DNA from 4 places in the Methylobacterium sp. Ger2507 genome. Region 2 is predicted to be linked to each of the others. Evidence: predicted binding sites of a transcription regulator. Region 2 holds the regulator's gene; each other region holds the start of a gene.
The links. The regulator PhoB, encoded in region 2, activates phosphate uptake and scavenging genes when phosphate is short. The targets are predictions, from matches to a motif close to TGTCATNNANCTGTCAT.
Positions count from the first base shown of each region.

Region 1 (6,317 bases), 1.1 Mb from region 2:
GGCGAGCGGATCGCCGGCACCACCCCGAAGAACGAGAAGAGGTCGTCGAGGTACTGCGCCTGCGCGGCGATCTGCGAGAAGCCCAGCAGCAGGCCCTCGATCAGGCTGCGCAGGCGCTGAAACGAGCCGGCCAGGAAGGCGAGATCGCCGATCGAGAACTGTCCCGCGGCCGTGCGCCACACGATGGTGGCGTAGGCGAGATAGTAGGCCAGCGTCCCCAGGGCGGCGAAGGCCCCGCCCCAGCCGGCCCGGCGCAGGGCCAGGGCGCGGTTGTCGGCCACGAGCTTGGTGGCGAGTCCCCGGTAGCGCTCGGCGATGTAGCCGTTCAGGCCGAACAGCTTCACCTCCTTGGCGGATTCGACGCTGGCCCCGAGGAAGCGCAGGTAGTCGATCTCGCGCCGCTCCGGCGTGCGCGTCCAGGCCAGGCGGTAGCCCTCGCGGTTGAAGTAGGTCTCGTTGAGGAAGGCCGGCACCAGGGCAACCACGAGCAGCAGGATCAGCCAGGGCGCGAAGGCCACGAGGCCGAGGGCGAAGGCCACCAGGGTGATGAGATCCTGGCCCTGGCCGAAGAGCTGGAACAGAAGGTTCGAGCGGCTCGTGACCTGACGGCGCGCCCGCTCCAGCTGGTCCTGCTGCGTGCTGTCCTCGAACTGCTCGAGGTCGAGATCGGCGGCGTGGCGCATCAGCTTCAGGGTCGCGGCATTGCCGTAGAGGTCGGCCACCAGCCCGTCGACGAGGGTGCTGGCCCGCCCCAGGAGGTCGGCCAGGATGGCGAGCCCGAACTCCGCCGCTACCAGAAGGGCGAGGTGCCGGAGGGCCGGATCGGCCAGCCAGGCTTCCGGGCCGAGGCCGCCCGGGTGGGGCCGGGCATGCTCGGCCACGATCGCGTCGAGGATGAGCTTGGCAAGGTAGAGCATGGCGACGGGCAGGCTCGCCCGCGCGAGGCGAAGGCCGAGGCTCGCCATGAGCAGGCGGGGACTGGCGGCGTAGACCAGGCGGAACAGGGCTGGCACGTGGCGCAGGGCGCCGAGGCGCGCGGTCCACGCGGAGGGAAGAGCAAGACGTTCGAGCATCGAGCGGGACCATGACCGGGACCGGTGCCCCCGTCGATCCCGTTCGCGTCGCGTCCAGGCCGCGTCCGTGTCGCAGCCGGAGGCCCTAAGCTCTTGAGGACAGAGGGTTCGACGGCGAGACGTGGCTTTGCGCCCTATGGTAGTCGTCACCGAATGTTCACCAAGGCGAGGCCGCCCACGATGCTCAGCGGTTCAGCGATCCTGCGGGTCGGCATCCTGATCGTGGTGGCGGCTGTCCTTGCCGGGATCATCCAGTTTCTCCGGCCGCATGGGGACGGCGCGACCGAAACGGCGACCGAGCCTTCGGCCGAGACGCGGACCGTGACTCCTCCGCCCTCCGTCGGGAAGGCCGGAACCCAGGCGGTGGTCCCGCCGGCGGTGACGCGGCCGGTAAGCCCTGTCGTGCCGGCACCCGCGCCGCAGGCATCGCCCTTGCCCGCCGCGCCATTACCACCAGCCCCGACCACGGCGCCGATGGCCGCCCCGGCTCCCACTCCAACCGCCGACGCGCGGATGCCTGCCTCGCCGCCTGCCTTTCCACCTTCCTCGCCGCCCGCCTCACCCGCGCCCGGCCGCAGCAACGGGGACCCTGCCCGCCCGGCGTCGCCGATCACCGGCGAGCAGGCCATCGACAACGCCGCCGAAACGGCGGGACCGCGCGGTGTGGCGGTGATCGACCTCAATACGGGCAGCGTCTCGGAGCTGAACGCCCTCAGGGGCGGTGGCATGATCGGACGCGCGATCGCGCAGAAGCGCCCCTATGCCTCCGTTGGCGAGCTGCTGTCGAAGCGCGTCCTCAGCCGCGCGGTGTACGAGCGGATCAAGGATCAGGTCACGGTGCGCTGAAACCCGTTTCGGGTAGCGCACCGCGCGGCGCCTGCCTACAATGCCAGCCCAGGAAGCCGGAAAGCCGCTTCGATCACCAGGGACGAGCCATGTTTGCGCAAGCCGGGGGCGTTACCTTTCGCGAGGATCTCGGCGTCGAGGAGACCACCGAGACCGACAACATCGTCCGCTGGGACGGCGAAAAGCTCTATGTCGAGCACGACATCTATCACAACGGTCAGCTCGTCCACCGCAAGTACCGCAAGAACGTCAGCGAGGCGGTCGCCCGGGCGCTTCAGGCGCTGATCAACCGGACGCAGCAATAGGCCGGGCGGCGAACCTGCGACGCGCCTCGGTGCGTCCGCATCCGCCCCCCTACTTGCCGATCCAGTCGTGCTCGGCGACGACGGCTTCCACCGGGCGCGTCCAGGTGCCGGGCTGGTCGGAAGACCCCGTGCCGAGCGCGCACTGGACCATGACGCTGTCGCTCCAGCGCCCGTACTTGTAGCCCACCGCCGGCAGCAGCCCGACGCGGACGAAGCCGCAGGCCTCGTGGAGGCGCAGGGACGCCTCGTTCTGCGCGTCGATGTAGCCGATCATCTGGCGGTATCCGCCCGCCGCGCAGGCCTCGATCAGCGCCGGCAGCAGGCGCCGGCCGATCCCGGCGTTCAAGTGCTCGTGGTGGACATAGATCGAGTGCTTCAGGGTGTAGCGGTAGGCCGGGCGCTTGCGGAACGGAACCGCGTAGGCGTAGCCGGCCACGATCCCGTCGCGGTCGGCCACGAGGTGCGGCAGGCGCTTCTTGCGCATGGCCTTCCGGCGCTTCTTCAGGTCGTCCGGGTGGAGCGGGTCCGCCTCGAAATCCCCGACATCGCCGACGCCGCGCCGGATGTGATGGGCGTAGATGTCCACCATGTCGGGCACGTCGGCATCCGACGAGGGCCGGATGACGAGGTCGGGATCGCTCTCGGCCGCGCCCGCCATCAGCGGCTCTCGCGCATGACGCGGGGCTCTCGCATGACGTAGGTGTGGAACCGGATCGTCCCATCCGGATCGACGTCGCGGAACACGCCCTGGATCTCGGCCTCGAAGCCCGGGAACAGGTTCGCGGAGCGCTCGAACATCTTGAAGTAGTCCAGCATGGGTTTGGCCCGCTCGTCCAATCGCTCGCCCGGCAGCACCGTGCCGATGCCCGGCGGGTAGACCAGAAGCAAGGTCGTCGCCACACGACCCTCCGCCTCCGCGATCGGAACGTAATCGACGTTGTTGCGGGTGAGCTGCTGGACCGCCTCCTTCGGCGTCATCACCATCTCGGGCAGGTGGCCCGGCTCGAACTGCTTGCGCTGAAGCGTGCTGGTGCCGTGCTCGCGGTGGAAGGCGTGGAAGTCGGCGCAGAGGTCGCGCAGGCGCACGCCCTTGTAGCGGTTGGGCCGCCGCCGCACGAACTCGGGCATCGCCTCCTCGAGGGGCACGTTGTCGTCGTGCAGGCGCTTGAAGGCGACCAGCCCCGAGATCAGCGTGCCGGCCTTGGAGGATTCGACACCCGGCGTCAGCAGGAAGAGCAGCGAGTTGAGGTCGTTCTTCTCCGGCACGATGCGGTTTTCCCGCAGGTACTGGGCAACGATCGGCGCCGGCACCCCATGCTCGGCATATTCCCCGGTGTGCCGGTTGAAGCCCGGCGTCAGCACGGTGAGCTTGTTGGGGTCGGTCATCGCGTAGTCGGGCGCCACGTGGGTGAAGCCGTGCCAGTCGGCGCCCGGCGTCAGCTCCCAATATTTCACGTTGCTGGCGAGCTCGTCCGTCGAGAGACTTTCCCAAGGCACCCGGCCGTCCGGTCCCTTGACCGTGTCCGGCACGAAGGGGTCGAAGAACCAGCGCTTGAGCGGATCGCCCTCCTTCTCCTCGAACTCGCGGCGGATGGCGCGCACCTTCTTGCGCCACTCGATGCCGAGCCGGATGGTATCGTCCCACAGGACGACGCCGGAGCGGCCCTTCATCATCTGCGCGCCGACATCGAGGGAGGCGAACAGGGGATAGAACGGCGAGGTCGAGGCGTGGACCAGGAAGGTCTCGTTGAAGCGCCGGTGTTCGATCCGCCGGGTCTGGCCGCGGATGTGGCTGTCCTTGGTGTGGATCTGCGAGGCCTGGGAGAAGCTCGCCAGCTGCTTGTGGGTCGACTGGGTGGCGATGATGCCGGGCGAGGTCTCGTCGAGGCCCTTCAGGCCCATGGCGAAGCGTCCGGCGAAGAGCGGGTGGAACTTCATGAAGCCCGCCCAGGCCTCGTCGAAGAGGATGTAGTCGCAGAGATGCCCGATCTTATCGAGGATCATCTGCGCGTTGTAGATCGTGCCGTCGTAGGTGCATTGCTCGACCACGGCCACGCGGAACGGCCGCTCGCGTCGCCAGGCCTCCGGGTCGGTGATCAGCGGGTTGTCGCGGATCTTTTCGCGGATGCGCGTCTCGTCCAGGGCTTCGTGGTACATCGGGCCGATCAGCCCGTAGGCGTTGCGGTCGGTCTCCAGGAAGACCGGGATCGCGCCGCCGAGGAACAGGGCGCCGTGATGCGCGGCCTTGTGGTTGTTGCGGTCGAACAGCACGAGGTCGCCCTCCGCCACCAGGGCCGAGAGCACGATCTTGTTGGAGGCCGAGGTGCCGTTGAGGACGAAGTAGGTCTTCTCGGCCCCGAAGATGACGGCCGCCTCCTTCTGCGCCTTCAGGGCCGGCCCCTCGTGGACGAGGAGGTCGCCGAGATCGAGCACCGAGTTGTCGAGGTCGTCGCGAAACACCGCCTCGCCGAGATGCTCGACGAAGATGCGCCCGATCGGCGAGCGGTTGTAGAAGATGCCGCCGTTGTGGCCGGGGCAGGTCCAGAGCTGGTTGCCCTGCTCGGCGTAGTCGACCAGCGCGCCGAAGAACGGCGTCTTCAGGGTCTCGGCATATTGCTTGACCCGGCTCACCAGGCCGCGGGCGATGTAGTCCGGGGTTTCCTCGGCGAGGAAGATGTAGCCGTCGATGAAGTCCAGCACCTCGACCGGAATGTCCTCCAGGCGCTTGCGGCGGACCATGATCACGATGGGCATTTCCAGCCCGCGCTTGCGCATGAGGTTGATGAGGGCGGCCGCCTTGCCGTCGAGGCCGCGCTTGCCCCAATCCACCACCATGCAGCCGATGGCCGAATCGGTCTGGACCGCGATGGCCGCGTCCTCGACGCGGCGCGCCCGTACCACCTCGAAGCCGAGCTTTTCGACCGAACCGATGATCTGCTGGACGCGCACACCCTCGAGGTCGTCCGGATCGAAGTTCGGCGCGCACATCAGGACGGTGAAGCGGCGAAAGAAGTCCATGCGGGGAAAGGCTCCAGAAGGCTGTTGGCGCACCGTTCGCGACGGGACGTGACGCTTCGATGACGATCCTGCGGCGGCGGCGGTGTTTTCAGGCTCCGGGCCGTGCGACAGAAAGCCGGCTTACGATCCGGCACGCCGTTTGACGAGCCCGAGGCGGCGGATCATGCCGTAGACGGCCAGCGCCGCGAGGCCGCAGAGGACCAGGGCGACGAGCGAGCCGTTCTCGAAATCGCCGAGGAACAGCCCCTTGGTGTTCATGCCGAACACGCCCGTCACCAGGGTCGGCGGCAGGAACAAGGCGGTGAGGATCGACAGGGTGAAGAGCTGGCGGTTGGTCTCGGCGGCCGTGCGGCCGGCGATCTCGTCCTGCAGCAGGCGGCTGCGTTCGGACAGGACCAGCATGTCGCGGTGGAGCGAATCGAGCCGCTGGACCACGCGGGCGGCCATGCTCACCACCGCCACCGGCAGGGCGTCGTCGGCCTCCTCGGTCTCGGATTCGAGGCGGTGGAACACCGCGCTGAGGCCCGCGAGCTGGCGATGCTGGCGCACGGCCTGCCGGCGGATCGGCGCCAGCGGTTTCGGGTCGTCGGGCTGGTCCTCGTCGAGCATCCGGTCCTCGGTGGCGTCGAGGTCGTCGGAGAAGCGCCGGGCGCAGGCATCGAGGGCGGCGGCGACGCTGGTGACGAACAGCTCCAGCAGCCCCGCCGGAGCCGGAACGCGGCGCCCGGCCAGCACCGCATCGCGGGCGGCCTCGGCGGCGGCGGTGGCATGCCGGCGCCCGCTGACCAGCAGGCGTTCGCCCAGCACACAATGCAGACGCCCGGCCGGCTCGTCCGCGGTGCGGCTACCGAATTCGCGCTCCCGGTCCGCGATCACGAGGCCGAGATCGCTGCCCTCGATGACCACGCGCTGGTGACCGTCGCGGGCGAAGGTGGCGGCGGCGAGCGCCGGCGGCCCGAAGCGCCCGCCGGCGATAAGCCCGTCGAGGCGCGCATCGACGAGGTCGAGATGCAGCCAGAGGAAGCCGTCGGCGACGGGCTCGGGCAGGCCGCCGCCGGTCTCCAGAAGCCGCCCG
Region 1 is NZ_JBUYVC010000001.1:1,452,732-1,459,048, reverse strand. Features, by position in the region: gene ACV7NL_RS06740 (ABC transporter ATP-binding protein) at 1-1,073, opposite strand, end outside; gene ACV7NL_RS06735 (helix-hairpin-helix domain-containing protein) at 1,254-1,919, shown strand; gene ACV7NL_RS06730 (hypothetical protein) at 2,009-2,224, shown strand; gene ACV7NL_RS06725 (GNAT family N-acetyltransferase) at 2,274-2,882, opposite strand; gene ACV7NL_RS06720 (Orn/Lys/Arg family decarboxylase) at 2,882-5,242, opposite strand; gene ACV7NL_RS06715 (CorA family divalent cation transporter) at 5,363-6,317, opposite strand, start outside.
Region 1: a site for PhoB is predicted at 5,291-5,307, ahead of ACV7NL_RS06720 (Orn/Lys/Arg family decarboxylase). Genes of this name have one in related genera too.

Region 2 (7,664 bases):
GCCCTGACCTTCGGGCTCCTGATCACCGGCGTCGACGGCCTCGGCGATCCGGCCACGCGGGGCGTCGCCCTGGCGGAGATCGGCGCGGCCCTCTGCGTCGGCGCCGTCTTCGTCTGGACGCAGACCCGGATGACCCGTCCGCTCCTGCCGGTCGATCTCCTGCGGATTCCAGCCTTCGCCCTCTCCATGGCGACCTCGATCGCCTCGTTCGGGGCGCAGATGATGGCCTATGTCGCCCTGCCCTTCTACTTTCAGGACGTGCTGCACCTGTCCGAGACGCAGACCGGCTTCCTGATGACGCCCTGGCCCATCGCCATCGCGGTGATGGCCCCCCTGTCCGGGCGCCTCGCGGACCGCTACGCTCCAGGGCTGCTGGGCGGCCTCGGTCTCGCCCTGATGGCGACCGGCCTGGCGGCGATCGCGCTGCTGCCGGCGGACGCCTCCCATCTCGATATCGCCTGGCGCCTCACCCTGTGCGGCCTCGGCTTCGGGCTGTTCCAGTCGCCGAACAACAAGGTCATCATCACCAGCGCCCCGCGTGACCGCAGCGGCGGGGCCAGCGGCATGCAATCCACCGCGCGTCTGACCGGACAATCCTTCGGGGCCGCCCTGGTGGCGGTGATCTTCGGGTTGCACCAGGGCGCCGCTCCGGCCGGACCGGTGGCCGCGACCCTGTGGTGCGCCGTCGGTCTCGCCGCCTTCGGGGCGGTGGCCAGCGTCTTGCGGCGCCAACAGACAGGATGACGCTTCGGAGAAACGAGACTTCGGAGAGACGGTCTTCGGAACGTTGACCCAGCCCCGGCAGAGCCGCGCCGATGGCGTGATCGCACCAGGGCCGTTCCGGCGCGTTGACCCGGTGCCAGCTCCACCGAGGACAAGACCATGCAACTCGACCTGTCGGGCAAGCGCGCCCTCGTCAGCGGTTCCACCACCGGCATCGGCTACGCCATCGCCAAGGCCCTGGCGGAGCTCGGCGCGACGGTGGCGATCAACGGGCGCACCCAGGATCGCGTGCGCGACGCCGTCGAGCGCCTCAAGCGCGAGACCGGCAAGGCGACCTTCATCGGCGCGCCGGGCGACGTCTCCACCCCGGACGGGGCCGCGCGCGTGGTCGCGGGGCTGCCGGACATCGACATCCTGGTCAACAACACCGGCATCTTCGAGCCGAAGCCGTTCTTCGACATTCCGGACGAGGACTGGCACCGCTTCTTCGAGACCAACGTGATGAGCGGCGTGCGCCTGTCGCGCGCCTACACGCCGGGCATGGTCCAGCGCGGTTGGGGCCGGGTTGTCTTCATTTCCAGCGAATCCGGCGTGAACATCCCGGTGGAGATGGTCCATTACGGCATGACCAAGACGGCCCAGCTCGCCGTGGCGCGCGGCCTGGCCGAGACCGTGTCCGGCTCCGGCGTGACCGTGAACAGCGTGCTGCCGGGACCGACCCTGTCCGAGGGCGTCGCGGACTTCATGAAGAGCATGGCCAAGGACGATGGACGGGGCGGCGACGTCGACCTCGATGCCGCCGGCCGCGCCTTCGTGGCCGAGCACCGCCCGACCTCGCTGATCGGCCGCCTCGCCACCGTCGACGAAGTCGCCAGCATGGTGGCCTATATCTGCAGCCCGGCCGCCAGCGCCACCAGCGGGGCGGCCCTCCGGGTCGATGGCGGCGTGGTGCGCAGCATCGTGTGACGCCCAAGTCACACGGAGCCGAGCACTCGATTGAGAAGGGCCGGGATCGAAAAGGATTGAAAAAAGCGCGGTGTCATTAACGATTTGGTCATCCTTCCATTCGAGGTTCCCGGGCCGATGGGAGGATGCCGATGGGAGATTACGCGCTCGAGGGACCGCGCTGGGGCCGAGGTCCGGCGGGGACAGGCGGCGGCATGGTCACCTGGGCTCTCGACGCAACGATTCCCGCGAGCTTCGTCGGCGTCATCCAGGCCGCCTTCGCCGCCTGGTCGAGCTATGCCGACATCGCCTTCCAGCAGGTCGTGTCGATGGTCGAATCCGATATCGATTTCACCCTGAACAGCATCGACGGTCTCGGCAAGGTCGTCGGGAATGCGACCTATTCCTATAGCGGACAGCGCCTTCAATCCGTGACCGTCGCCTTCGACAGTGGAGAAGGATGGCACACGGCGAAGGGCCGCGTCGTCAGCAATCAGAACGTCGATCTTTCCGCCGTCGCCCTTCACGAGATCGGGCATGCGATCGGGCTCGACCACTACAATGCCAAGCCGGAGGTGATGAACGCCATCCTGGATCCCACCATCTCCAGCCTCGCGGCCGGCGACATCGCGGGCGTCCAGGCGCTGTACGGCGCTCGCAGCGCCCCGATTCAGGCAGCACCGCCCGCCCTGGTCGTGCAGGCCGAGGTCACGGCTGTGCACCGTTTCTACGACACTAAGACCGGGGACCATTTCTACACCACGAGCGGCGCCGAGAAGGCGCAGATCCTGCAGACCCTGCCGTGGTTCACCTACGAGGGAACCCCGTGGGCGACCCCGAGCCAGGGAGCCGACACCATCGACGTGTTCCGGTTCTTCGACACCGGCACGACCGCGCATTTCTTCACGACCAGCGTCGGCGAGCGCGACCAGATCATCAAGACCAACCCGTCCTACAAATACGAGGGCGTCGCGTTCGAGGCCTACGCGGATGCCAGCGCGCCCGGCACCGTGACGCTGGAGCGGTTCTTCAACACCAAGACCGGCCAGCATCACTTCGCCGGCAATGCCGAGGAGGCCGCCGGCATCAACCAGGGCGCTGCCGGTGCGGGCTGGATCGACGAGGGCAAGGGCTTCACCGTGCACGCGCCCAGCGACGGCATGCTGTTCGCCTGACTGCGTGGTAACGGCCGCCCTACTCGCCCTCTGCCTCGAACATCTCGTCGAAGGAATAGCCCGAGCCGCGCACGGTGCGGATCGGGTCGCTCTGGCGCGGACGGTTCAGGGCCTTGCGCAGGCGGCCGACATGGACGTCGACGGTGCGCTCGTCGATGTAGACGTCGTGGCCCCAGACCCCATCGAGGAGCTGCTCGCGGGAAAACACCCGGCCGGGGCTCTGCATCAGGAACTCGAGCAGCTTGAACTCGGTCGGCCCGAGATGGATCTCGCGGCCCTCGCGGCGAATGCGGTGGCTGACCCGGTCGAGCTCGATGTCGCCGGCCACCAGCAGGTTGGCCACGTGGGCGGGCTTGGCCCGACGCAGCAGCGCGCGCACCCGCGCCAGCAGTTCCGGCACCGAGAACGGCTTGACGATGTAGTCGTCGGCGCCCGTGCCGAGACCGCGGATGCGGTCGCCCTCCTCGCCGCGCGCCGTGAGCATGATCACCGGCAGGCGCTCGGTCTCGCGCCGGGCCCGGATGCGGCGGCACAGCTCGATGCCCGACAGGGCCGGCAGCATCCAGTCGAGCAGGACGAGGTCGGGGACCTGCTCCTGCAGGCGCAGGTCCGCCTCGTCGCCGCGCGCGGCGGAATCGACGATGAAGCCCTCGGCCTCGAGGTTGTAGCGGAGGAGGAGGGTCAGGGCCTCCTCGTCCTCGACGATCAGGATACGCGTACTCATCGTGCGCTTTCGATCAGGCGGAGTCAGGCCGCGCCGGGCATGTCCACCGTGGCGTAGTTGGACGCGTCGTTCTTGGGTCGCTCCCGCTCCGCCAGCAGGTTCTCGCCGGTGACCAGGTAGTGGATCGTCTCGGCGATGTTGGTGGTGTGATCGCCGATGCGCTCGATGTTCTTGGCCACGAACAGCAGGTGGGTACAGAACGAGATGTTGCGCGGGTCCTCCATCATGTAGGTCAGGAGTTCGCGGAACAGCGAGTTGTAGAGCGCGTCGATGGCGTCGTCGCGCTCCCACACGTCGAGCGCCGCCTTGATGTCGCGGCTGGCATAGGCGTCGAGCACGTCCTTGAGCTGCTCCTGCACGAGGTCGCTCATGTGCTGGACGCCGATGACGATCTTCTGCGGCTGGATCTGGTCGGCGATGGCCACGACGCGCTTGGCGACGTTCTTGGCGAGATCGCCGATGCGCTCGATATCGTTCGAGACGCGGATCGCCGTCACCGTCTCGCGCAGGTCGATGGCCAGCGGCTGGCGCCGGGCGATCAGCAGGATCGCCCGCTCCTCGATCTCGCGCTGAAGGGTGTCGAGGCGGGTATCGGCCGCGATGACGGCCTGAGCCAGGGGAGAGTCGCGGCGCACCAGGGCCTCGCCGGCCTCGGTCATCATCTTCTCGGCGATGCCGCCCATCTCGGAGATCGAGCGGCGCAGGTTCTCAAGATCCGTGTCGTAGGATTTGACGATGTGGTCGGGCATGGGTCGCACTCCTCGGTCGGGCCCGCCTGTCCGGTGCCCGCCACGGCATGGGATCTGGCATGGGTTCTGGCATGGGGTCTGGCGTGGACCGGATCAGCCGAAGCGGCCGGTGATGTAGTCCTGGGTCTGGCGCTTCTCCGGATTCATGAAGATGCGCGTGGTGGGTCCGAACTCCACCAGTTCGCCGAGATACATGAAGGCGGTGAACTGCGAGATGCGCGCCGCCTGCTGCATGTTGTGGGTCACGATGACAATGGTGAATTCCGAGCGCAGCTGCTCGATCAGCTCCTCGATGCGACCGGTCGAGATCGGGTCGAGGGCCGAGGTCGGCTCGTCGAACAGGATCACCTCCGGGCGCTGGGCCACGGTGCGGGCGATGCAGAGGCGCTGCTGCTGACCGCCGGACAGGCCCATGCCGGATTGCTTGAGCTTGTCCTTGACCTCGTCCCAGAGGGCGGCCTTGCGGAGCGATTCCTCGACGCGCACGTCGAGGTCGGCCTTGGGCAGCTTCTCGTAGAGGCGCAGGCCGAAGGCGACGTTGTCGTAGATCGACATCGGGAACGGCGTCGGCTTCTGGAACACCATGCCGATGCGCGAGCGCAGCTCGTTCAGGTCGACGTTGGAATCCAGCACGTTCTGGCCGTCGAGGAGGATTTCGCCCTCCGCCCGCTGGTCCGGATACAGGCTGTAGATGCGGTTGAAGGTGCGCAGCAGGGTCGACTTCCCGCAGCCGGACGGGCCGATCAGCGCCGTCACCTGGCGGTCGTGGAAGTTGAGGTTGACCGACTTCAGGCCGTGGAAGCTGCCGTAGTAGAAGTTCAGGTCCTTGACGGCGATGCGGATCGGCGAGGTCTCGTCGGCCTTGTGGCGTCCGGTGAGCTGCGCGGAGGTGATCCCGGGGGCGGCGTTCATCGGTTCAGCATCCTGTCGAGCGAAGGGGAGGAAGCGGGAGGCGGGGCGCTGGAGGTCAGCGCGACCGCTCGGTCTTGATGACGAACCGGGCCACGATCGACAGGGCGAGGATCGTGACCGTGATCAGGAGGGCGCCGGCCCAGGCGAGCTGCTGCCAGTTCTGGTAGGGCGAGAGCGCGAACTGGTAGATCATCACCGGCAGGTTCGGGACGCCGCCCATCAGGTTGGCGGAGAACCAGCTGTTGTTGTTGAGCGCCGTGAACAGGAGCGGCGCCGTCTCGCCGGCGATGCGGGCGAGCGCCAGGATGATGCCGGTGACGATGCCGGCGCTGGCCCCGCGCCAGGTGATGCTCTTGATCACGATGGAGGGCGGCGCGCCGAGCGCCGCGCCGGCTTCGCGCAGGGTCGAGGGCACGAGGCGCAGCATGTCCTCGGTGGTGCGCACGATGACCGGGGTGGCGATGATGGCGAGCGCCACGGCGCCGGCCCAGCCCGAATAGGAGCCCATCGGGCGCACCATCAGGGTGTAGACGAACAGGCCGATGAGGATCGAGGGCGCCGACAGAAGGATGTCGTTCAGGAAGCGGATGACATCGGCGAGCTTCGAGTTGCGGCCGTACTCGGCCAGGAAGGTGCCGGCCATCACGCCGACCGGGGTCGCCACCAGGATGGCCAGGACGGTCATCACGAGGCTGCCCAGGATGGCGTTGGCGATGCCGCCGCCCTCGGAGCCGGGTCCCGGCGTCGGCTCGGTGAAGAGCATCGGCGAGAAGCCCTTGATGCCCTCGACCACCAGCATGAACAGGATCGAGCCGAGCACGACGATGCCGACCAGCGTGGCGATCGTGCTGGCCAGGATCAGGGTCCGGTCGGCGATCCGGCGGCCCGAGCGGACCCGGCTGATCCGGGCCGGCGTGGCAGTGAGGGGGTTGGCGGTGAGGGGGTTGGCGGCGTCCATGATGGGGTTCCTGACGTCTCGAAGCGCGGGGTCGCGGGCCTTGGGGCGATCCGGCTTCAGGCGACCTTGGCGCGGCGGGTGAGGATGCGGGCGATGATCAGGACGAAGAAGGTGATCACGAAGAGGATGCAGCCCAGCGCCATCAGGGAGTTCAGCTGCAGGCCGTCGGCCTCGTTGAACTCGTTGGCGATGCGCGACGCGATGGTGGAGCCCGGATCGAAGACCGAACCCGAGAGCCGGTTGGCGTTGCCGATGACGAAGGTCACCGCCATGGTCTCGCCGAGCGCCCGGCCGAGGCCGAGCATGATCGCGCCGATGATCGAGACCGAGGCCTGCGGCACCAGCACGTGGCGCACCACCTCCCAGGTGGTGCAGCCGATGCCGTAGGCGCTCTCGCGCAGCACGGTCGGGATCTGGTCGAGCATGTCGCGGGTGATCGAGGCCACGAAGGGCACGATCATGATGGCGAGGATGATGCCGGCGGTGAGGATGCCGACGCCGGAGGGCACGCGGGCGTAGAACAGGGTGCCGACGATGGGCATCCCCTCGACCAGGTTCGAGACCGGCACCTGCACGAAGCGGGCGAACAGGGGGGCGAACACGAACAGGCCCCACATGCCGTAGATGATGCTCGGCACCGAGGCGAGAAGCTCGATGGTCATCGAGACCGGCTTGCGGGCCCAGCCGGGGCAAAGCTGGGTCAGGTAGACCGCGATGCCGAGCGACAGCGGCACGCCGATCAGCAGGGCGAGGACCGCCGAGGCCAGGGTGCCCACGATGGCCACCAGGGCGCCGTACTGCTCCTGCCCGATATTCCAGGTGCTGGAGGTGATGAAGCCGAAGCCGAACTCGTTGAAGGCCGGCCAGGCGCCGTAGGCGATGGAGCCCAGGATGCCGGCCAGGAAGAGGAGCACCAGGAGGGCCGAGCCGTAGGAGGCCGTGCGGAACAGGCTGTCGCCGAGGCCGCCGGGCTTCTTGCGGACCGAGGCGCGGTCCCGCGTCAGGGCGATCTGGTCAGTCAAGGCGGCCATCCGAGTGTCTTCTCTTCACCGGGCGGCGTCCTACCCTGCGCCGGGCGTCGGCGCGAGAGGGGATCACCGGATCGTTGCCAGGGGGGGTGCGCCGGCCGAACCCGGCGTCGTGACGCCGGGCCGGTCTGGCACGCTTGCGCGAGGTGGCTCGCCCCGCGGGGCTCGCTGGCCGCGCGGGGTGGCTCGCCCCCGCGGGGCTCGCGGGCCGGAGCCCGCGAGGGTTTCGGCTCACATGTTGAAGACGGGCTTGCCGTCCTTGCCCTTGATCTCCTTCCACGCGTCGTGGATCTGGCTCACGACGGCGTCGGGCAGCGGCACGTAGTCGAGGTCGACCGCGAGCTTGTCGCCATTCTTGTAGGCCCAGTCGAAGAACTTCAGGACTTCGGCCGTGCGGGCCGGGTCGGTCGGGTCCTTGTGGACGAGGATGAAGGTCGCGGCGGTGATCGG
Region 2 is NZ_JBUYVC010000001.1:375,189-382,852, forward strand. Features, by position in the region: gene ACV7NL_RS01745 (MFS transporter) at 1-744, shown strand, start outside; gene ACV7NL_RS01750 (SDR family NAD(P)-dependent oxidoreductase) at 883-1,689, shown strand; gene ACV7NL_RS01755 (matrixin family metalloprotease) at 1,884-2,843, shown strand; gene phoB (phosphate regulon transcriptional regulator PhoB) at 2,863-3,567, opposite strand; gene phoU (phosphate signaling complex protein PhoU) at 3,591-4,316, opposite strand; gene pstB (phosphate ABC transporter ATP-binding protein PstB) at 4,410-5,228, opposite strand; gene pstA (phosphate ABC transporter permease PstA) at 5,284-6,186, opposite strand; gene pstC (phosphate ABC transporter permease subunit PstC) at 6,243-7,217, opposite strand; gene pstS (phosphate ABC transporter substrate-binding protein PstS) at 7,446-7,664, opposite strand, start outside.

Region 3 (7,664 bases), 1.4 Mb from region 2:
GCCCAACGGCTGCGACCGATCCGGGATTTGTGGCGCGTGACCGTCTCCCTGGCGTTTCTCGATGCCGGCGGCGTCACGGGTGCCGAAATCCGCGCACACGACTGGTCGGGGACGAGATTCGGACCGCCGGAGACCTGGCCGGCGTCCTTGCGCAACACGCTGGCGCTCATGCTCGCCTGTCCCCGGCCGATGTTCCTCGCCTGGGGACCCGACCTGCTCTGCTTCTACAACGACTCCTATCGGCCGATCCTCGGCTATCGCCTGTCGCACGCGCTCGGCCGTCCGTTCCGCGAGGTCTGGGGCAGCATCTGGGACGATATCGGTCCGCTGGTGGAGGCCACCCTCGCGGGCGAGCCCCGCACCTTGACCGACATGAAGCTCGATCTCGCCCGCGCAGGACGGGCCGAGGAAAGCTGGTGGTCGTTCACCTACTCCCCCGTCTACGACGATGCCGGGGCGATCAACGGATTGCTCTGCGTCACCGCGGAGACGACCGACCGCGTGCTTGGCGAGGCCGCCCTGCGCGAGAGCGAAGACCATTATCGCCACGCAGTCGAGTTGAACCCGCAGGTGCCCTGGACCTGCGATGCTGCCGGAAACATCACGTCCTACGCGACCCGCTGGCTGACCCTGACGGGACAGGCCCCCGGCGAGCCCCTGGGCGACGGCTGGACCCGGGCGGTGCATCCCGAGGACCTGCCGCGGACCATCGCCGTGTTCGGTGCCTGCATCGCCTCTGGAGACCCGGTGGATGTCGATTACCGCATCCGCCTCGCGTCGGGCGAGCACCGCTGGATGCGGGCCCGCGCCTTTCCGCGCCGGACCGAGGGCGGCGAAATCCTGTGCTGGTACGGCGTGGTCGAGGACATCCACGACCGCAAGCAGGCCGAGACGCGCCTGCGACGGCGCGAGGAGCAGTTACGGCTGGCCACCGAGGCGGCCGAGATCGGCACCTGGGACCTCGATCCGGTCGGCGGTACGCTGGTCTGGTCGGACCGCACCAAGGCGATGTTCGGCTTTCCCTCCGGCGCGTCGGTGACCCTCGACGACTTCTACGCCACCCTGCACCCCGAGGATCTGGCGGCGACCCGAGCGGCCTTCGCCTCCGCCATCGACCCGGCCCTGCGCACGACCTATGACGCCGAGTACCGCACCATCGGGCACGACGATCGGCTGGTGCGCTGGGTGGCCGCGAAGGGCCGGGGCGTGTTCGACGAGACCGGGCGCTGCGTTCGGGCCCTCGGGACGGCCATCGACATCACGGCGCGCAAATCCGCCGAGGGCCACCTGCGCTTCCAGATCGCGCTAGCCGACCGCTTGCGCACGGCGGCGAGGCCGCTGGACATCAAGATGATGGCCTCGGCCAGCCTCGGCGCGCATCTGGGTGTCGGCCGGGTCGGTTACGGCCATCTTCAGAACGAGGGCGAGGTCATCTCGGTCGAGCGCGACTGGTGCGACGGGCGCATGCCCTCGCTCGCCGGCGTGGTCCGGGTGCTCGATGCCTTCGGCCCCGCGCTGGTGGTCGAGTTGCGCCAGGGGCAAACCCTGGTCGTCACCGATTGTCGGACGGACCCGCGGACCGCCGAGCCGGCGTTCCAGGCCACCTGGGACAGCATCGGAACGCGGGCGCTGATCGTGGCTCCGATGATGCGAAGCCTGGAATCCGGCGGCCTGTCCCTCGGCGGCGTGTTCTTCGTGCATTCCGACGCGCCGCGCATCTGGACCGACGCGGAGGTCGGGCTGACCATGGAGGTCGCGGCCCGGACCTGGTCGGCCTACGCGCAGGCGGAGGCCGAGGCGGCCCTGCGCGAGTTGAACGCCACCCTTGAGGAGCGCGTGGCGGGACGCACGGCCGAGCTGGAACAGACCCACGAGGCCTTGCGGCAGGCGCAGAAGATGGAGGCGGTGGGCCAGCTCACCGGGGGCGTCGCGCACGACTTCAACAATCTCCTCACCATCATCCGCTCCTCGGTCGACTTCCTGCGTCGGCCGGATCTGCCGGAGGTGCGCAAGAGCCGCTACCTCGATGCCGTCTCCGAGACCGTGGACCGGGCCGCCAAGCTCACCGGCCAGCTGCTCGCCTTCGCCCGGCGCCAGGCCTTGAAGCCCGAGGTGTTCGACGTTCGGGCGCGCCTCATCGTCATCGCCGACCTTCTGGAAACGGTGACGGGCGCCTGTATCCAGGTCGTCACGGCGCTGCCCGAGGAGACCTGCCACATCCGCGCGGATCTCAGCCAGTTCGAGACCGCGCTGATCAATATGGCGGTCAATGCCCGGGACGCGATGGAAGAGCGGGGCACCCTGACCATCCGCCTGGAATGCCGGGCGCCCATGTCACCCCTGCGCGACCAGGGCGGCCAAGCGGACCGGTTCGCCGCGATCTCGCTCAGCGACACCGGCATCGGGATCCCAGCGGATCATCTCGACCGGATCTTCGAACCGTTCTTCACCACCAAGGGCGTGGGCAAGGGCACCGGGCTCGGGCTGTCGCAGGTCTTCGGCTTCGCCAAGCAGTCGGGCGGCGACATCGCGGTCATCAGTACGGTCGGGGCGGGAACGACCTTCACGCTCTACCTGCCGGAAATCGAGCCCGACCAGGTCCCGCCCACGGCCGCCGGCGTGATCGAGCATCCCACCGTGTCGGGGGACGGCCTGCGCGTCCTTCTCGTGGAGGACAACCTGGAGGTGGGCCGTATCGCCCGCCAGATCCTGGAGGATTTCGGCTATCTGCCGACTTGGCACACCGACGCCGAGAGTGCGCTGGCGGATGTGGAGCGTGAAACCACACCCTTCGACATCGTCGTGTCGGACGTGGTCATGCCCGGCATGGGCGGCGTGGCCCTGGCGCAGGAGTTACGGCGCCGCCGGCCGGATCTGCCGGTGCTGCTCGCCTCGGGATACAGCCACATCCTCGCCCAGGAGGACGCGCACGGCTTCGAGCTTCTGCAGAAACCCTATTCGGCCGAGCAGCTCGGCCGGACGATCAACCGGATCGTCGCACGGCAGGTGGCGCTGTCGGAACCTTAGGCAAGGAACCGCTCCCGCCGCTCGGCCTTGCGCCGGCACGTCGCGCGTCGCGACGTCAGGCTGCCTGCTCGGCCATGGCGGCGAAGACCAGGGCGTGGCGGGCCGCCAGGGCGTCGATGTCCGTGGAATAGCCGCCGCCGATCACCCCGACCAACGGGATGCCGCGGCGGCGGACGGCTCCCACCACGTACCGGTCGCGCGCCAGGAGGCCGGCATCGGTCAGGTCGAGGCGCCCGAGGCGGTCGTCGCGGTGGGGGTCGACGCCGGCATTGTAGAACACGAGGTCGGGGCGGATCGCATCGAGGAGCGGTCCGACATGGGCCTCCAGCACCGCGCGGTATCCGGCATCGTCGACGCCGTCGGGCAGGCCGACGTCCCGGTCGCCGGCGATCTTGCGGGTCGGGTAGTTCTTCTCGGCGTGGATCGAGAGGGTGAAGAGATCGGGGGTGCCGCTGAGGCAATCGGCGGTGCCGTCGCCCTGGTGGACATCGCAATCGATCACCAGGGCGCGAGCGATGGTGCCCTCGGCATGCAGGGTGCGGGCGGCGACCGCCACGTCGTTGAAGATGCAGAAACCGGCCCCGGTCTCGCGTCGGGCATGATGACTGCCGCCGGCCGTGCTTCCGGCGATCCCGTGCGCCAGGGCGAGGCGGGCGGCCAGGAGGGTGCCGCCGACGGACGCGCAGGAGCGGTCGACCACCGAGGCGCCGACCAGAAGGCCGATGCTGCGCTCGATTTCGCGGGACACGTCGAGGGCGAGCACGGCCTCGACGTAGGCGCGATCGTGAGCGGCGGCGAGAAGCGCGGCCCCGGCCGGCTCCGGCCGGACGAAACCATGCGGCGCAAGGCCCTGCTCCACCAGCAGTTCGGCCAGACGCCCGTATTTGCGCATCGGGAAGCGATGCCCCTCCGGCAGGGTCGCCTCGTAGGCCGGGTGGAAGACGATGGGCAGGGTCATGTGGCAGACCTCACGACACGCGCCTCACGCCAGTTCGGCGACGAGGCGGTCGGCCAGGGCCAAGCCGCTGTCGTAGGCGGCCTCGACGCGCGGCCCGAGGCAGCCGTCACCGGCATAGCCCAGGCGCTCGCGCGGGTCGTAGAGGCAGGGTTCGCCGCAGGTTTCCTCGACGAGGGCGTAGCGCCAGCGATGGCCGCGCCCCTGTCCAGCGACCGGCACTCCGAAGAGGACGGACAGGGCCGAGATCAGCCGTGCCGCCGCCGCCTCGGGCGCGTCCTCCAGGTGGGTCCTCGACCAGTCGGGCGTGGCATGGACGGTGAAGGCGGGCTTCCCGCTCGGCCGGCCGGGCTTCGTGCCCTCGCGAAAGATGGCCGCGACCGGTCCTCCCGCGGGTCGCAGGACGTCGCCCGCGAAGGGAAGGTCCTGCGCGCAGGTCAGCATCAGCGACCAGCAGGGTGCGTAGGTCGCCCGCTCGATCGTCGGCAGCACGAATCCGCTCGCGGCGAGGAGGCGCGACGCCTGAGGCCCTGGCAGCGTGAGCACGACGGCCTCGAACACCCGCGGTTCGAGACCCTCGGCCAGAGCCAGGGTCCAGCCGCTCGACACGCGGGACAGGCCCGTGACGGTGCGGCCGACATGAACCTCGAGACCGCCGAGGAGATCGCGCACCGGCGCGGTCATGTCGGGCACGGCCGTGAAACGGTCGGGACCATCCCAGGGCGCCACGAGGCCGCGCCCCGCCCAGGCGGCGAGCCGCGCCCCGAAGGCGGAGCCATGTGCCCGCAGAACCTGGGCGCCGTGATCGAAGCGGAGCCCGGTGTCGCGATCGCGCCGGTTCGCCATGCGGCCGCCGACCTGACGGCCCTTGTCGAACAGGGTGACGGCGAGGCCGGCCTCGATCAGGCGGCGCGCGGCGCTCGCCCCCGCCATCCCGGCTCCCACGATCGCCACATGCGCCGGTCTCGCCACGCCCGCCCCCTCCGTTCCCCCGGGTTGTCATACGACTGAAGCATCGCGGCTGTTAGGGGCGCTGGGACGGTCGGGGACGCGGCGCGATGTCCATCCCGCGATCGGTCGCGTTTCGGGTCTGACCAACGGGAGATGTCGCGGATGTGGGATCAGGCGATGCGGGACTTGTCGGAGCCGAGCGCTGCGGTCGCTCTGGGGTTCTGCGCCGCCCTGACGCTGATCAACCTGGTCGGGATCGCGGTGGCGGCCGTCCGAATCGGGCGGCGCAACGGCGCATCGGTGTTCCCCCAGGGCGCGCCGGTGTCGCTGGTCCGGCCGGTCTGCGGCGTGGAGACCTTCAGCGAGGAATTGCTGACGCGCGGCTTCCGGCTGGTGCATCCGTCCTACGAGCTGATCTTCTGCGTCGCCGATGAAGCCGATCCCATCGTACCGCTGGTGCGTCGGCTCATGGCGGCGCATCCGCAGGTCCGGTCCCGCCTGATCGTCGGCGACGAGCGCATCAGCGACAATCCGAAGCTCAACAACTGCGTGCGCGGCTGGGAGGCGGCCCGCCACGACTGGGTCGTGCTCGCCGATTCGAACGTGGCGATGCCGCCGGACTACCTGCAGCAATTGCAGGCGGCCTGGCGTCCGAACACCGGCCTCGTCTGCTCGACGCCGATCGGAGCGCGGCCCGAGGGCCTGTTCGCCACGGTGGAATGCGCCTTCCTGAACACCCTCCAGGCGCGCTGGCAATATACCGGCGAGGCCCTCGGCCTCGGCTTCGCCCAGGGCAAGAGCATGCTTTGGCACAAGCCCTTCCTGGAGGCACGCGGCGGCATCCGCGCCCTGGCGGCCGAGATCGCCGAGGATGCGGCGGCGACCAAGCTCGTGCGCGCGGCCGGGGCGCGCGTCCATCTCGTGGCCGCTCCGTTCGACCAGCCCCTCGGGCGCCGCACCCTGGCGGAGATCTGGTCGCGGCAGTTGCGATGGGCGCGCCTGCGCCGGGTCACCTTCCCGCTGTTCTTCGCGCCCGAGATCGGCTGCGGCCCGCTCCTGCCCTTCGGCATCGCCCTCGCGGCCGCCCCCTCCCCGGCGCTCGCCGGAAGCCTGCTCGCGCTGACCGGGCTCTGGTATGCGGCCGAAATGGCGCTGGCCGCCCGGGCGAAGTGGGTCCGGGGCCCCGGTCTCCTCCTGGGCTTCATCATCCGCGATGCCCTGATCCCGTTCGTGTGGACCAGCGCCTGGCTACGCGGCGCGGTTCTCTGGCGCGGCAATGCCATGAACATCCGGACGACGATGGACCTCCAAACAACGAGGGACCTCCGAACAACGAGGGACTCGCGGACCACCATGGAGATCGCACCGCCGAACACCGGTGCCGCGACACGCAGCCCCTGGCGTCGCCTGTGGCCCCGGGCCAGCGCAGCCTGACGGTGCCCGCTCCAGCTGCATCGCCCTGCCGGCACGGCGGCAGCGCTCTTGCTTAGGCTCCGCGGTCCGCACCGGGCGGACAAAAGGGGCCAGGGCGATGCAGACCGAAACCAGCGGGCTCCATAAGGGCCTCAACGCCTTCCATCTCTGGGGCATCGCCGTCGGACTCGTGATCTCGGGCGAGTATTTCGGCTGGAGCTACGGCTGGGCTTCCGCCGGAACCCTCGGCTTCCTCATCACCACGATCGCGGTTGCGGCGATGTACGTCGCCTTCATCTTCAGCTTCACCGAACTCACCACCGCGATCCCGCAGGCCGGCGGCCCCTTCGCCTACAGCCGGCGCGCCTTCGGCCCGGTCGGTGGCTGCATCGCCGGCTACGCGACGCTGATCGAGTTCGTCTTCGCGCCCCCCGCCATCGCGCTCGCCATCGGCGCCTATCTCAACGTGCAGTTCCCCGGCCTCGACCCCAAGCACGCGGCGCTCGGCGCCTACCTGATCTTCATGACCCTCAACATCGTCGGCGTGCAGATCGCCGCGACCTTCGAGCTGTTCGTCACGATCCTGGCGGTGGCCGAACTCCTGGTCTTCATGGGCGTCGTCGCCCCGGCCTTCTCGTGGTCGAACTTCGCCGCCCACGGCTGGGCCGGCACCGACACCTTCGGCCTGCCGGCGATCGGCGGCCTGTTCGCCGCGATCCCGTTCGCGATCTGGTTCTTTCTCGCCATCGAGGGGGTGGCGATGGCGGCCGAGGAGGCCAAGGACCCGAAGCGGACCATCCCGATCGCCTACATCACCGGTGTGCTGACCCTGACGGCCCTGGCCTTCGGTGTGATGATCTTCGCTGGCGGCTCGGGCGACTGGCGGGCTTTGAGCAATCTCAACGACCCCCTGCCCCAAGCGATGAAGACGGTGGTCGGCGAATCGAGCGGCTGGCTCCACATGCTGGTCTGGCTCGGCCTGTTCGGCCTCGTCGCCTCGTTCCACGGCATCATCATGGGCTACTCGCGGCAGATCTTCGCCCTGGCCCGCGCGGGCTTCCTGCCCCGCGGCCTCGCCCGGGTGCACCCGCGCTTCCGCACGCCCCACATCGCCACCCTCGCGGGGGGCGTGGTCGGCATTGCGGCCATCTACAGCGACAACCTGGTAACCATCGCGGGCCAGTCGCTCACCGCCAGCATCGTCACCATGGCGGTGTTCGGCGCCCTGGTGATGTACGGGATGAGCATGGCGAGCCTGTTCCGCCTCCGCCGGGCCGAACCGGACCTCGCCCGCCCCTACCGCGCCCCGCTCTATCCC
Region 3 is NZ_JBUYVC010000001.1:1,810,290-1,817,953, reverse strand. Features, by position in the region: gene ACV7NL_RS08490 (PAS domain-containing protein) at 190-3,027, shown strand; gene ACV7NL_RS08485 (histone deacetylase family protein) at 3,083-3,985, opposite strand; gene ACV7NL_RS08480 (NAD(P)/FAD-dependent oxidoreductase) at 4,010-4,954, opposite strand; gene ACV7NL_RS08475 (ceramide glucosyltransferase) at 5,111-6,367, shown strand; gene eat (ethanolamine permease) at 6,465-7,664, shown strand, end outside.
Region 3: a site for PhoB is predicted at 4,980-4,996, ahead of ACV7NL_RS08475 (ceramide glucosyltransferase). Genes of this name have one in related genera too.

Region 4 (7,664 bases), 1.1 Mb from region 2:
TCCCGCTGACACGTGGGGCCTTCCCGCCCGCGCCGACCTCGTCACGACCGTCGACGGCATGCGGGCGACACGGCTGACCCGCGCGGGGCGATCAGTCGGCGTGGGCAGGCTTCACGATGGTAATAGGGACGTCGGATCACCCCGGCGGCGGACAACCGCTGCCGTACGGTGCTCCAACGGCTTCGCCCCTTGGAAGTTCATTTGACATCGCCGCGCGCCGGGATCGCGGTTTTCCGCACCCGCGCGTGGCGAATGTCGGCGGACGCGCTCGGATTGCTGCGCGAATGCCACACCCCGCATCTGTCGCGAGGCTTGGCCGCAAGACGACAACTGCCAAGCTGCTTTTCCCGTGCTAGGATTACCCCGGGGTTGGGCCTCCGGAATTCTGGCAGTGGACATCTCGAACATGCGTCGTCTCCGATGGGCTCGGGCGGGCTTTGCCCTGCTCCTGGCCGGACAGCTCGCAGCCTGTGGCTCCACGCCGCGCATTCCCTATACGGCCGATGAGGCCGCCGCCGCCGTGCTGCCGGGGCTCGATCCGAATGTCCGCGCCTACGCGGATGCCTCGGAAAAGACCTTCACCGAGATGTCGGCGCGGCCCGAGAACAGCCGGGTTCCGTTCGCGTACCTGGCGCTCTCGGGCGGCGGCGGCGACGGGGCCTACGGGGCCGGCCTGCTGAACGGCTGGACCGAATCCGGCAAGCGTCCCGAGTTCTCCCTGGTCTCCGGCGTCTCCACGGGCGCGCTGATCGCGCCCTTCGCGTTCGTCGGGCCGGAATACGACGCCATTCTGAAGGACATCTACACCAGCGGCATCGCCTCGACCCTGGTGCAGTCGCCGAGCTTCGCCAACGTGCTGTTCGGCTCCGGCCTGTTCGGGGACGGGCGCCTGCGCGACCTCGTGCGCCGCTACGTCACGCCGGACCTGCTCACGGCCATCGCCGCGCAGCACGCCAAGGGCCGGCGCCTCCTCGTGGTGACGACGAATCTCGACGCCCAGCGCGCCGTGATCTGGAACATGGGCGCCATCGCGGCCAGCGGCGGCCCGGCCGCCCTCGACCTGTTCACGGACGTGCTCACCGCCTCGGCCAGCATCCCGGCCGTGTTCCCGCCCCAGCTCATCGACGTCCAGGCGGCGCAGCGCACCTTCCAGGAGATGCATGTCGACGGCTCGGTGGTGACGCCGGTGTTCACCCTGCCGCAATCGTTCCTGCTGCGCGACGCCCGCTTCAAGGCGGGCGCCAAGTCGGACATCTACGTCATCATCAACGGGCGCCTGGAGCCGGAATTCGATCTCGCCCAGAACAACACGCTCTCCATCGTCGAGCGTTCGTTCACCACCGCCAGCCGCGCCCGCAGCCGCGCCACCCTGGCCTCGACCTACGCCTTCACCCGCGGCAACGGCATCGGCTTCAACCTCGCCTATATCGATGAATCGGCGCCCAACACCTCGACGGCGCGCGGCTTCGACACCGGCTACATGCGCAGCCTGTACGAGACCGGGTACCAGACCGGCCGCACCGGGACCTTCTGGCGCAAGACCGTGCCGGTCGCGCCCCTGGTGAAGGCGTCGGTGGTCGCGGCCCAGTAATGCGCGTCGCACGAGGGGGTCGGATGCGTGCCGCCCCCCTCGCGCTCCATGGTGCGCTGCGATAGAGCGAAGGCATCGCGTCAGGGTTCATTCGGTGCCCGCGCCCCCGGCGAGCCCCCCCGCAATGATCCAGATCGAAGACCTCACCTTCAGCGCCTGGGGCCGACGCTTCTTCGACCGTGCCAGCGTGGCGGTGCCGCCCGGCTCGAAGGTCGGGCTCGTCGGTCGCAACGGCGTCGGCAAATCGACCCTGTTCAAGATCATCCTGGGCGAGCTGCAGCCCGACGGCGGCGCCATCCTGCTGCCGAAGACCGCCCGCGTCGCCTCCGTCGACCAGGAACACCCCGCGACCCCGGTCAGCCTGATCGACACGATCCTGGCGGCCGACGTGGAGCGCGATGCGCTGAACACCGAACTCGAGACCGCCGAGCCGGAACGCCTGGGCGAGATCTATGCCCGCCTCATCGAGATCGATGCCGACCGGGCCCCGGCCCGGGCCGGCGAGATCCTGGCCGGCCTCGGCTTCTCGGTGGAGGACCTGACCCGTCCGATGGCGGAGTTCTCCGGCGGCTGGCGCATGCGCGTGGCCCTCGCTGCGGCGCTGTTCGCCGAGCCGGACATGCTGCTCCTCGACGAACCGACCAACTACCTCGATCTCGAGGGCGCCCTCTGGCTGGAAGCCCGGCTCAAGCGCTATCCGCACTCGGCCCTGATCATCAGCCACGACCGCGAGCTGCTCAACAATTCGGTCGATGCGATCCTGCACGTGGCCGGAGGCAAGCTCGAACTCTACACCGGCGGCTACGACGATTTCGAGAAGCGCCGGGCCGAGAAGGCCCGTCTCCAGGCCTCGACCAAGCAGAAGCAGGAAGCCGAGCGCGCCCATCTGCAGAGCTTCATCGACCGCTTCAAGGCCAAGGCCTCGAAGGCCGCGCAGGCGCAGTCCCGCGTCAAGCGCCTCGCCAAGCTGGAGCCGATCGCCACCACCATCGAGGAGCACGTGGCGCCGTTCCACCTGCCTTCGCCGAAGCGCCCCCTGGCGCCGCCGCTGATGCACCTGACCGACGCCACCATCGGGTATGGCGACGATGCGCCGGTCCTGCGCGACCTCAACCTGACCCTCGACGTCGACGACCGCATCGGGCTGCTCGGGGTCAACGGCGCCGGCAAGTCGACCTTCGCCAAGATGGCGGCGGGCGCGCTCCAGGTGCGGGACGGGCGGATGGTGCGGGAAGGGCGGGTGCAGGTCGGCTGGTTCCACCAGCACCAGATCGAGGCCCTCGACCCGAAGGACACCCCGCTCGCCATCATCCGGCGCGAGCGTCCCGACGACAGCGAATCGGGGAGGCGCGCCAAGCTCGCGAGCTTCGGGCTCGGCTTCGACAAGCAGGAGACGACGGTGGACGCGCTCTCGGGAGGAGAACGGGCGCGCCTGCTCCTCAACCTCGTGGCCATGCAGGCGCCGCACCTGCTCATTCTGGACGAGCCGACCAACCACCTCGATATCGACAGCCGGAGGGCGCTCCTCGACGCGCTGAACGATTACGGCGGGGCGGTCATCCTCATCACCCACGATCGCTCGCTGATGGAGCTGGTGGCGGATCGCCTGTGGCTGGCGGCCGACAACACGGTCAAGCCGTTTGCCGGGGACATGGACGATTACGCGAAATTCGTGCTCGACCGGACCCGCGCCGGTCAGCGCGCGCCCGGGCAGGGCCGCGAAAAGCCGGGTCGCGACAAGAAGTCCAAGCGCCGGGCGGCCTGAGCCGCCCGGCTTGCCGGCTTCACTTCCGGAGGATCTTGGTCACGAGGCGGCCGAGGGGCGTGCCGGAATCGTAGTTGCGGTCGTCGCGGACCACGGGACGGTCCTCGTTGCCGAGGAGCTTGGTGACGATGCGTCCGATCAGGCTCATGGTGTGACCCTCTTGCGATGTGGGGCGCCGGGCAGGAACGGCGCAGCTTGACCATCAACACGCAGGGGCCGGCGGACGTTCCCTCCGGGTCGCCAGCCCGTATCCGGCCTGTCATACAACCGTGATCTAAGCCCCTCGGTTTCCACGGCAGGGTCTGGGGTCGGGCATGGACAGCGCGCAGCGGGCAGCGGAGGTCGAGGCGATCCGCCGCGAGGTGGCGGACGATTTCGACGAGGAACTCGAACTCGAGATGGAGGACGAGCGCCTGGAGCGACTGGCCGACGAACTCGGGCAGCCAGCCCGTCCGCCCGGCCTCGACCGCAAGGTCTACTTCCGCGAGCTGTTCCGGCTGCAGCACGAGCTGGTGCGGCTGCAGGACTGGGTCCAGGCCCACAAGCTGCGCGTCGTCGTGATCTTCGAGGGCCGCGATTCCGCCGGCAAGGGCGGCGTCATCAAGCGCATCACCCAGCGGTTGAACCCGCGCGTCTGCCGGGTCGCGGCGCTGCCCGCCCCGAGCGAGCGCGAGCGCACGCAATGGTACTTCCAGCGCTACGTCTCGCACCTGCCGGCCGCCGGCGAGATCGTGCTGTTCGACCGCTCCTGGTACAACCGCGCTGGCGTCGAGCGCGTGATGGGCTTCTGCTCCCCCGACGAGGTGGAGGAGTTCTTCCGCTCGGTGCCCGAATTCGAGCGCATGCTGACCCGCTCGGGGATCGTGGTGCTGAAATACTGGTTCTCGATCACCGACGAGGAGCAGGAATTCCGCTTCAACATGCGCATCCACGATCCGCTGAAGCAGTGGAAGCTGTCCCCGATGGACGTGCAGTCCCGCCGCCGGTGGGAGGATTACACCAAGGCCAAGGAGGACATGCTGGCCCGGACCCACATCCCGGAAGCGCCGTGGTGGGTGGTCGAGGCCGTCGACAAGAAGCGCGCCCGTCTCAACTGCATCAGCCACCTCCTGGCGCAGATTCCCTACGGCGACGTCGAGCATCCGCCCGTGCACCTGCCGGATCGCGAGCGCCGCGAGGACTACATCCGCCACCCGGTTCCGGCCGCGATGTTCGTGCCGCCCGTGTTCTGAGGACGCTGATTCGAAGCCGGCCGCTTGCCCGGACCGAGCGCTCCGGGCGAGAGGGTGTGGGACGCTTCCACGCCTCTCGCCCGCCAGTCCTCCGTCCAGCCCCCGTCCAGGTATCCGGCATGACCAGCACCGACGAACTCCTCTTCACGGCCGAGGGCGGCATCGCCCGCCTGACGCTGAACCGGCCGCAGGCGCGCAATGCCCTCACCTTCGGCATGTACCAGGGGCTGATCGATCACTGCGCCCGGATCGAGGCCGATACCGGCATCAAGGCGCTGATCATCACGGGCGCGGGGGCCAAGGCCTTCGCGGCGGGCACCGACATCGCCCAGTTCCGGAGCTTCGAGACCGCCCAGGACGCGATCGACTACGAGCGCTTCATGGACCGGGTGATGGGCGCGCTGGAGCGGCTGGCGGTGCCGACCATCGCGGCGATCGCCGGCGCCTGCACCGGCGGCGGCGCAGCCATCGCCGCCGCCTGCGACCTGCGCATCGCCACCCGCGACGCCAAGCTCGGCTTTCCCATCGCCCGCACCCTCGGCAATTGCCTCTCGCTCGGCAACCTGCGCCGGCTCTCGGCCCTGATCGGCCCGGCCCGGGTCAAGGACATGATCTTCACCGCCCGCCTCGTCGGCGCCGAGGAGGCGCTGGCCATCGGGCTCGTCGGTGAAGTGGTGGCCGATGCCGACGCGCTGGCGGCGCGGTCCACGGACCTCGCGACCCTGATGGCCGGCCACGCGCCGCTCACCCTGCGGGCGACCAAGGAGGGCCTGCGGCGCCTCCAGGGCGAGGATGCGACGGGGGCCGAGCGTCCCGGCGACGACCTCATCCGCCTCTGCTACACCAGCGCCGATTTTCGCGAGGGCATGGAGGCCTTCCTGGCCAAGCGGCCGCCGAACTGGACCGGCCGGTAGGAACGGCGATCGCAGCCGATCCGCGCCCGTGCCCAACGGACCGTTCAGATGTCTCGCCCCAGATCGACCCCGGGAGGATCGGAAGGCTTGCTTGGCTGCGGTCGACCAAATCGCGACAGGCGATCACGTCGCAACAGGCGACCATCGATGGCCGCAAGGCCGCAGCCGATGAGGGCCATGCCGAGGTAGTGCCGGAAATCCAGGCGCTCGCCCAGCACCAGGGTGCCGAGCAGGATGGCCGAGACCGGAATCAGGAACGTGACGAGCAGCAGGTTCGTCGCCCCCGCCGTCGCAAGGATGCGGAAATAGAGCACGTAGGCCAGGGCGGTGGACAGGGTGGCGATGCCCAGCACGGCGCCCCAGACCGGCAGACCCGGCATCGCCAGCGTCCACGGCCGATCCACCACGAGGGCGATGGGGAGCAGCAGGAGCGTCGATGCCGTGACCTGCCCCGCCGCCGTTGCGACCGGCGGGACGCCCATCCGCTTGAATCGGCGCCCGAAGACGCCCGCCACCGCGTAGGAGAGGGCTGCGGCCAGAACCGCGATCTGCGCCAGGACGTTCGTCCCGAGAGCGGTCAGCAGGGCAGGCCCAATCATGACCGCAACCCCGCCCAGGCCGACGAGAACGCCCGCGAGCCGATTGCCCGTCATCCGTTCGTCCGAGGTCGACAGGTGGGCCACCGCAACGGCGAAGAGCGGCGTCGTCGCATTCAGGATGGCGGCAAGCCCGGAGGCGATGTGTGTCTGTCCCCAGACGATCAGGCAGAACGGCAGGACGTTGTTCAAGAGCCCCATGCCGGCGAACGCTGTCCAGACCGCGCGCGTGCGGGGCAGGCGCGATCCCGTGAGCGGCAGGGCGAGGTTGAGGACGAGGGCCGCCACGCCGACCCGAAGGACGACGAGGGTGAAGGGCGGCAGCGCCTGGAGCGCGACACCGGTGAAGAAGAACGATCCACCCCAGAGCACCGACAGGGCGAGCAGCATCGCCCACTCGGGCGCGGACAGGGTGTGAGGGACGGAGCGGGGCACGGCGGAGGTCCTTCCGACTTGATCCTGCTCTCGCCTACGACGCGCCGCGCCGGCACGCTTCCCGTTCCTTGCTCCGCAATCCAGAAGAGGCGCGCGTGCGATCGCCGCCCGTTATCCGTGTGGAACAAGCCCGCACGGCCCGCCCCGCTGCGCCGCCTCGCCGCGGCTATTCCAGGCCCGCCACCTTGATCGCGTCGCCCTCGAGCCGGACCTGGGCCGGCAGGCCGCGCTGGACCGGGCCGAGATCATCGGCCGTGCGATACAAGCCGTCGATGGCGATGAGTTCCGGTTCGAACTTGCGGCAGGTGATGCGGGCGTCCGGGTTGCCCGCCGCCCCGGCGATCGCCCGACCGCGCAGGGCGCCGTAGACGTGGAGCGAGCCGCCGGCGATCACCTCGGCGCCCGAGGCCACCGAGCCCATCACGGTGATGTCGCCCTCCAGGTGCAGGATGGTCTGGCCGGAGCGCACCGGGGCATCGAGGATGAGCGAGCGGAACGGCGCCGGCGCCGACGGCATCACCGGCGCGTCCGCCTCGGCGTCCGGCGTCGCCTCCGGGGTGGGAACCGCGTCGACCGGACGCCCCCCGGCCGGGGGCGGCGGCAGGCCGGCGCCGAGCTGGCCCGGATCGGCTCCCTCGATGCCCATCACGGCGACGTCGCGGGCGGCGAGATCGGCCACCAGGGCGACGAGGGTTTCCCGTTCGAGCCCGAGTCCGGCCACGTCGAGGATGACCGGGCGCCCGACGAAGAAGGCGGGCGAGCGCCGGGCCAGCGCGTCGAGTTCGGCAAGCCACTCGGAGACGGGCAGCACCGGGGCGAGCACCAGGGCCATGAAGGAACGGCCGCGAAAGCGGATCGGGGGACGTGTTGAGCTTGCGGTCACGATCGGGTGTCTTGTTCTCGGGCGGTGTTCGCGGAAAGCGGGCGCTGATCGCCACCTTATCCTAACCCGCGTTCCGGGGGCACAGGGCGCGACCTGCGGTCCGTCAACACGATTTCCGACGCCGTTCCATCCCGGGCCTTTGAGGATGTCGCGCCTCTTGCAGCGTTTGAATGTCGAATTGGAATGATTCCATAACATAGCGTTTGCAGGCTCAAGACGAGGATCGCTATAGCGGAGCAAATCCTCGC
Region 4 is NZ_JBUYVC010000001.1:1,461,688-1,469,351, forward strand. Features, by position in the region: gene ACV7NL_RS06755 (patatin-like phospholipase family protein) at 407-1,591, shown strand; gene ACV7NL_RS06760 (ABC-F family ATP-binding cassette domain-containing protein) at 1,716-3,356, shown strand; gene ACV7NL_RS06765 (hypothetical protein) at 3,376-3,504, opposite strand; gene ppk2 (polyphosphate kinase 2) at 3,671-4,588, shown strand; gene ACV7NL_RS06775 (enoyl-CoA hydratase) at 4,708-5,502, shown strand; gene ACV7NL_RS06780 (DMT family transporter) at 5,547-6,488, opposite strand; gene minC (septum site-determining protein MinC) at 6,700-7,365, opposite strand.
Region 4: a site for PhoB is predicted at 3,614-3,630, ahead of ppk2 (polyphosphate kinase 2). Genes of this name have one in related genera too.